DNA from 2 places in the Enterococcus innesii genome. Region 1 is predicted to be linked to the other one. Evidence: a T-box and tRNA genes for the amino acid it is inferred to sense, from the RefSeq annotation. Region 1 holds a T-box; the other holds one or more tRNA genes.
What was found. The T-box of region 1 lies ahead of serS (serine--tRNA ligase). A T-box ahead of a tRNA ligase gene usually reads a tRNA of that ligase, here a tRNA-Ser.

Region 1 (4,216 bases):
TTTGTGGAATATTTGCTAAAATGGAGAAAAGAATATTGTTCCTAGGAGGACCCAGTATGAAAATACTTGTAGCAGATGATGACAAAGAGATCGTAGAACTATTAAGCATTTATTTACACAATGAAGGTTATGAATCGGTCAAAGCATATGATGGAAAAGAAGCACTGACCAAGATCCGCACCACTTCTGATATCGAACTATTGATCTTAGATATCATGATGCCGGAAATGGATGGCATGCAAGTCGTGAAAGAATTGAGAAAAGAATCCCAAATCCCTATTATTATGCTGACCGCTAAAACAACCGATATGGATAAGATTCGTGGATTGGTCGCCGGTGCGGATGATTATGTCACAAAACCTTTCAACCCATTAGAAGTTATGGCCCGGGTAAAATCGTTATTGAGAAGAACCAAGATGCAGGCTGCTTCAAATCAACCAGAGATTCTGGAAGTAAGCTCTCTTATTATCAATCGCGATTCCCATGAAGTAAAAACCGTCGATGGCAACGAAATTCAATTGACTGCATTAGAATTTGGTATCCTCTACTTACTGGCATCGCATCCCAACCGTGTCTTTAGCGCCGATGAGATTTTTGAACGAGTTTGGAAACAAGAAAGTGTCGTTTCTGCCAAAACAGTTATGGTCCATGTCAGTCACTTACGAGATAAGATCGAAGAAGCCACGGATGGTGAAAAAGTCATCCAAACAGTATGGGGGGTCGGCTACAAAATAGATGCGAAGTAAACCAACTGAAAAAAAGCGCAACACACCAATCGAAAAAAAGAAACGGATCACGTTGACCTCAAAGGAAATCAGTGAGTTATTTGCCGAAGGAATTGTAACGATTGTTCTTTTACTTCTATTAAATATCGCTATTTTGGTCATCTTGACCTCAATCGTTGAAAACTCACCAGATTTAGTTGATGCCATCTACGCATCGAAGAATGCTTTCACGTCTGCCTTTAATACGGATATCTTCCGCAGTGGGCGTAACTTCATTCTACCGATGTTCTTCCTATTAGATGTGATCGTCTTATATTGGCGTTTGATTCGCCGCTACCATCAAATGCAGCTACGTCACATCATCAGTGAGCTTCATTTTATTGCGGAAGGCAATTACGATCATCGCATCCCCTTCGAGTTACGGGGCGATTTAAGTCGGATCGTTTCTAATATCAACGGCTTAGTCGACAGTACGGTGGCGGCGATCGAAGATGAACGGCGGATCGAGCAATCCAAAGATGAGCTGATCACCAATGTCAGTCATGACATTCGAACACCATTGACTTCGATCATCGGCTATTTAGGTCTAATTGAAGATCGACAATACCATTCAGAAGAAGAATTGCTGAAATATACCCATACGGCGTATGTCAAAGCCAAGCAAATGAAATCCCTCGTCGATGATTTGTTTGAATACACAAAAGTGCGCCAGCCTAGCGTGCCAATCAATGTGATGGAATTTGATATGGCTCAGCTAGTGGAACAATTGGCGGCGGACTTTGAATTAGAAGCTAGCCGAAAAGGTATCAAGATTGAAACGTACACCCATCCAGAGCATATCGAGATGGATGGCGATACCGAAAAACTGGTGCGGGTCTTCAATAACTTGCTTTCGAATGCCTTGAAATACGGCAAAGGCGCCGATAAGATCCGCATGGAAGTCGAGAAAGTCGGGACCGAAGCGATCTTAACAGTCAAAAACAATGGGCAAATGATCCCTAAGCAAGCCCTTGATTCTCTATTCGACCGTTTCTACCGAGTGGAAGAATCCCGCTCTCAAGAAACAGGAGGAACTGGCTTAGGTCTAGCGATCGCTCAAAGCATCGTCGCCTTACATGGCGGCTATATCTATGCCAAGTCAACGCCAGAATGGACGTCCTTTATTATCCATCTCCCGTTGAAACGCAACAACTTATCCAACACACAAACCTATGGTTGACGACCCAACATTTTTTGGGTATGCTAGAGAAAATAATCAAGGCACAGAACCTAGTATATTTTTTTCATCTGTATAGAGAGCTGATGGTTGGTGAAAATCAGTGTTGGAAAAAATAGAATCCAGTTCTTTAACGTGTATTTTTCGAAAGAAAAATCGTTGGCTCACGATACGAGCAGCAAGGGCAGCGCAAGCTGAACTTGGGTGGCACCGCGAATGGTCATTTCGTCCCAAGCAATACGGGATCGGAATGGCCTTTTTTCTATGGAAAAATCAAAGGAGGATGTATCACTATGTTAGATGTAAAAATGATTCGCCAAAATTTTGCTGAAGTACAAAGCAAACTCGCAACACGCGGCGTGCAGAAAGAAGTATTGGACCGCTTTTTAACGCTTGACGAACGTCGCCGAGAGCTCTTAGTCCAAACGGAAGAACGCAAGAAATTGCGCAACGATGTTTCTGGTGAGATCGCTGCCTTGAAACGGGCGAAAGAAGACGCGGCTGATAAAATTGCCCAAATGAAAGAAGTCGGTAGCCAAATCAAACAATTGGATGAAGAAATCGCCCAAATCGATGAAGACATCAAAGAGATCGCCACGACGTTACCGAACTTGCCGAATGATTCTGTTCCGGTGGGCAAAGATGAAGACGACAATGTAGAAGTCCGCCGCTGGGCAGAACCAAAAACCTTTGACTTTGAACCAAAACCCCATTGGGAGATCGCAGAAGACTTGGGGATCCTCGACTTTGAGCGGGGCGCCAAAGTTTCTGGTAGCCGTTTTGTTTACTACAAAGGCTTAGGTGCTCGTTTGGAACGTGCCTTATACAACTTCATGTTGGATCAGCATGTTTATGAGCATGGATATACAGAGATGATCACCCCGTATATCGTCAACAGCCAAGCAATGTTCGGTACTGGGCAATTTCCGAAGTTCAAAGAAGATGTTTTCCAATTGGCAGACACTGATTTGACTTTGATCCCGACTGCGGAAGTACCTTTGACCAACTACTATCAAGGGGAGATCTTAGAACAAGAGCAGCTCCCTGCCTACTTCACTGCCTTGAGCCCATCATTTCGTTCGGAAGCCGGCAGCGCTGGCCGTGACACTCGCGGCTTGATTCGCTTGCATCAATTCAATAAAGTCGAAATGGTGAAATTCAGTGATGCAGAACATTCTTATGAAGAATTAGAAAAAATGACGGCTAATGCCGAAGACATTTTGCAAAAACTCCATTTGCCTTACCGTGTGCTTAGCTTGTGTACAGGAGATATGGGCTTTTCTGCAGCGAAGACCTATGATTTAGAAGTATGGATCCCTGCCCAAGAGATGTATCGTGAGATCAGCTCTTGCTCAAACTGTGAAGACTTCCAAGCACGCCGTGCGATGATCCGTTACCGCGATCAAGAGGGCAAGATTCACTACATGCATACACTAAACGGCTCTGGTCTGGCTGTCGGTCGGACGGTGGCTGCAGTGCTTGAAAATTATCAAAACGAAGACGGCAGTGTAACGATACCGGAAGTTCTGGTTCCTTACATGGGCGGACTGACAAAAATTGAAAAAGCCTAAGCCTTAGTAACCTCAGTAGCAACCCCTAGAGAACAGTCACACCGCGTGAAGGTTCCCTAGGGGTTTTCTTGTTCACGTCGCCTGTAGTGGTTTCAATCCCCCCTAGCCACTTTGATCGCTTCTTGCAAGAGAAACAACGCAACAAGGTTGTAATTTTTAAGCGAATAATTAGAAAAATCCCTTTGTCTTTTTAATCCTCTATCAGAAACCGGGCATGATCGTTGAAAGTGCCTGTGACTTATGGTAACGTGGGCATAATTTAGGATGGAATGAAGGGAGCTTCACCAATGCCCGAACGAAAGACCTATGCCCGTCGGAGTGACTTACACAAGAAACCAAACAATAATCAAAAACGAACAGCATCCGCTGATGAAAGACCGAAAGGACCACCCTCGAAAAAGAAGCCGTATCGAAAAGCAATTTTTTCCTTATTCGCCTTATTATTGATCGTTTTGATCGCAACGGCTGGCTCAGTCCTTTACACCTTGCACCAACAAGAAGTTGCCGCCCAAGCAAAATATGAGGCAGCTGCGGAGAAATTATTGGCATCAATCCAAGCAGAACAAAGCCAAAATGGGTTAAAAACAACGCCTGAAGTGCTCTCCAAAGGAGCAAACAAAGAACTGATCTACCGCCCGCAAGACCTCGATACGTTTCCCATCAAAGATATCAAAGATCGGTTGACGAAAGCCGCTGAGTCATTG
Region 2 (4,216 bases), 1.0 Mb from region 1:
CACCTAGATTGATAAAATAGATCGTTAGTGCGATAGATAAACCTAAGCCAATAATAGAAATCGTATTAATGATACGACGAGAAGTTGCTATGCTCACAGGACTTCATCTCCTTTTTGTTTCATAATCTCACTATACGGGGTGAGACCAGAAAAATCCAGTAAAACAAATGACAAACGTCAAACAGTTTTGTAAGGTATGCCTTTATTATAAGAGAAGTCCGCAAAGAAAACATTGTACCAAAGTCTGAAATAAGAAAAATTTATAGTTTCGGCACGCCATTAGTTTTAGGAGGCTTTTTTATCTGGGTGACGTTTTTTTGTGCGCTTCACTTGCCAACGATTGACGATCTTTTCAACCACACTCGTCATCATGAAGCCTCCGGCGATCGCCCCAGCAGTGATAACCACGATCATCAGATTTTCAAAGCCGACAAAGTTGTCCCCTAAAGCAAATTCTCGAACGGCTTTATAGGCAGGTCCACCCGGTACGAGGGGAACGAGACTAGGAATGTTAAAAATGATCATAGGCATTTTTTTTCTGCGGGAAAAAAAGATGCTGACACAACCGACAGCAAATGCGGCTAAAAAGTTGGCGCTACCTAAACCATAGCCAATCGTTTTTAATGACCAATAGATCATCCAGCCAACGGTTCCGGCAATGCCTGTGGCAACCAAAGCTCTTTTAGGAATATTAGTCAAAATGCCAAAGGTCACGGTGCTTAAAAAGCTGAAGGAAAGGTGAATAAAAATCGTCATGAGATCCCTCCAAATAAGGTGAAGACCGTGGCGATGCCGACACCGATCGCGGCAGCTGTGAAAATGGCTTCAGTACCTCGGGCGGTTCCGCTGATGAGATGGCCCGCCAAGATATCGCGAAAGGAATTGGTGATCGCTACACCAGGAACTAAGGGCATGACGGCACCGATAATCAAATTATCGACGTTTTGTGCGACATGAAGGGAGACCGCTAAGACAGACAAAGTACCGATTAGTAAAGAGGCGCAAAACATATCCAAAAAGCGGATATCGATCACTTTCTTGACCCAATACGCGCATAAAAATCCCAGACAGCCAATAATGAAGGTCGGTAGAAAGTCAAACCAAGCACCGCCAAAAATAATCATTAAGGTACTGCTGACTACACCAGCACTAAGGACCTGCAGCCAGTAGGGAAAACTTGGTGTTGTCGGATTGACCTTTTTTAATGCCTCGTGCAGTTCCGCTAAAGAAATTTTCTTTTCTGCATAAGCACGAGAGAGTCCGTTAACGGCAACGATTTTTTCGAGATTGATGACTCGATCATGGACATTTTCTACTTGCGCATAGTGACTGCTGCGCAAACCCATAAAAAGACCAGTTGCTGTTACATAACTAATGCTACCTTGCTCCCCAGCGTTGGCCGCAATTCGATTCATTGTATCTTCTACTCGATAGACTTCCGAGCCGTTTTCCATCATAATTTTCCCTGCTAATAAGCAGGTCTCCAATAATAGCTCTTTTGATTCAGCCATTTCCAAACCCCTTTTTCAATCGAATTTGCGCACTACATTCTTAGTGTACAATTTCAGCGAGTTTTCAACAAGAAAGAAAAGTAGATTTGAAAAATAACTAGCAACCTCTACGCAGGATTTTTTGTGATAAATGAAAAAAGAGGCACTTCTCTTTATTCGTAAAGATTCATGTTTAATGAACAAAGTGAATAGAAATAAGATAACGGATGGAGTGTTTTATTTTAAAAAAATGAATAACTCGGTTACAATTAAATAAATAAAAAAAGGGGGATTTATTGATGCGAAGGAAGGTCTATACAAGAGAACACATTTTGAAGGCCGCTTATGAACTGATCAATAGAGAAGGTTTTGGCAACTTTACGGCCCGGAATATCGCCAAGCACATGGGAATTTCTACTCAACCAATTTATCTTGAGTTCGAAAATATGCAGGACTTAAAAAATACTTTGGTAGAGGCTGTTTTCAAAGATTTATCGGAAAATGTTTTTCCAGTTGTTCGAACAGGAGACAAACTTGTTGATTTAGGCCTGAATTATATACGCTTCGCGCAAGAGCAGCACAATCTCTACATCGCCCTTTTTATCGACGACTATGGCGGTGGGAAATTGATGCATGATTTTTCATCCACCTATTTCAAATCCTTGATCAAATCAGAAGAAAAATATGCAGATCTACCCGAAGATGCGATAAATGCACTACATAATGGCGCATGGATCGTTGTGACTGGTTTGGCTTCCTTAATGTCGGCGGGTATTATCACACCCACCGATGACCAAATCATCAAAATCATCAACGAGACGATCGAAGGCGTAATCGAAAAGAAAGAAAACTATATTTTCGATTAAAAAATAAAAAATCTGTATCCATTTCTATTTTGGATGCAGATTTTTCTTGACATTTTTTGTGAAACTAGCGAAAATAACTGTTATGGAGAGTTGGCAGAGTGGTAATGCAGCGGACTCGAAATCCGCCGACCCGGTTCATCCCGGCGCGCAGGTTCAAATCCTGTACTCTCCTTATACCAACGCTTTAGAGCGTCTAGCCTATCTTTCGAGATAGGCTTTTTTGTTTGTTACGGACAGAAGAATATAAATAACTGTCGAACTTGATCGATAACCATCTGAAAGGCGATTAACCTACACTCGGTCTAGAAAACAGCATAATTGTTCCGTCAACTTGCCGATATCTTTTTTGCTTGTGGTCCTGCAACAAACGAAAAGAATCAATCGGGCAAACGTGTTAAGGCGTATTCAATTTGTTCAGAAGTAAAGCCTTCATAGGAAAGTTGGTTCGCCACACGCTCATCTGATAAGGATAAATTTTGCGAGTAGCGAAGCGCTCTTTTCAATGCTTGCTCATTCCAATCGGCATTCACGGTGACTACGGCAAAGTCTGCGGCGCTCTCAGAAAAATCTTCATAGAGTAGTTGGCGTTTTAAACGTGATTGAGAAAACGCGCTGCTGGATAAGTATCTTTCTGCACGATTCAGTGCATTTCTTTCTTCACGAGAAAGTTGAGGTGTATGTTGCTCGTTGTTTGCGGGTTCTTCTTGTTGCGCGCTACTTGCTTCGTTATTGCCAGCTGTTTGTTCTCCTTGTGGTTGTTCCATGGAAGCAGCGGCATCGACAAAGGATTCATTTTTTCTTGCTTCGTTACGTAATGAAGGGCTTACTTGCGCAGTGATGCTATCGAAAGACGTCACATCTTGGTAGAAGGACAAGCCACCATACGAAAACAAAACAATAAAAGCGGAAGCGACAATGAGAAAAACATTTCGATCTCGTTTGTTTTTTTGAGTTATCAACCCAATATAAAATAAGATAATGCCAAAAATGAAACCAATCAAACCGATAAAAAACAAACCAGCGAAAAATGTAGCCATAAGCATCCCCCCTAATAAAACAGTTTCCTAAAGTTAATAGTACTATGTCTGGAATCAGAAAACAGATTTGTCTTTTCATGAACAGAGGAAAAGAATGATTTGACAACTGTAACGTGTATGCTATTAATGGATCATTTATATGTATTAAAGAAGTGACGCTCAAGAATTACTGGTGAAATTGCTAGTAAACGAAATGAAAGTACAGTTGTATCAGTAGGAGGGAAGAAGATGGATTTTGAAGAAAAAGATTACTTTATGCGTTACACAAAAATTGCGGCACAGGGATTGAGCAAATTTATGACACAAGGATCTGTTGATGAAATATTACAGCTAGATGAACAGCAAAGCGGTCAAAAGCAAGAAACGGATACTGAAAAAGATAAGAGCGAGCCAAAAAACAAGAAAGCACCTAGCTAATTATTTCCTTAGCGAGGTGCTTTCAGTACGAATCGGTATCCTTCATTTGGATGAACTCCTTATGCAGTTTTTTTCAATTCTTGTACAGCTTGCTCGATCGTAATTCCAGTCGCAAAATGATTCGCATCTTTTTTATCGAAAACGATAAATAAATTCAATTTGGTATCCAGAGTTACACGATATTGTAGATCTGTGTTATAGAATGTCATAGTCATTCTCCTTTCTTAAAACTTGTCATTGAAAGGCAACGGTTAGTTGATAACGAAATTCCATAGTTAGAATAACACTTTTTTTCACAATAGTCCAATAAAACTATCAAACGAAAAAATCTGACTGATTATTTTCAGGAAATCAATGCTGAGAATGGAAGCAAAAGAAGTTTGCTGGAGTCAGTAAATTCGGGAAA

Region 2: it has a tRNA-Ser gene. The T-box ahead of serS (serine--tRNA ligase) is inferred to sense a tRNA for this amino acid. The anticodon was not compared.

Annotation. Positions count from the first base shown of each region.
Region 1 covers NZ_AP025635.1:1,940,404-1,944,619, forward strand. The annotation lists gene croR (response regulator transcription factor CroR) at 57-746, shown strand; gene ENLAB_RS09070 (sensor histidine kinase) at 736-1,944, shown strand; T-box leader at 1,980-2,177, shown strand; gene serS (serine--tRNA ligase) at 2,235-3,512, shown strand; gene ENLAB_RS09080 (polysaccharide deacetylase family protein) at 3,800-4,216, shown strand, end outside.
Region 2 covers NZ_AP025635.1:2,964,274-2,968,489, forward strand. The annotation lists gene ENLAB_RS13810 (TVP38/TMEM64 family protein) at 1-97, opposite strand, end outside; gene ENLAB_RS13815 (threonine/serine exporter family protein) at 286-756, opposite strand; gene ENLAB_RS13820 (threonine/serine exporter family protein) at 753-1,511, opposite strand; gene ENLAB_RS13825 (TetR/AcrR family transcriptional regulator) at 1,790-2,356, shown strand; tRNA gene ENLAB_RS13830 (tRNA-Ser) at 2,441-2,528, shown strand; gene ENLAB_RS13835 (Ltp family lipoprotein) at 2,734-3,393, opposite strand; gene ENLAB_RS13840 (hypothetical protein) at 3,622-3,810, shown strand; gene ENLAB_RS13845 (hypothetical protein) at 3,870-4,019, opposite strand.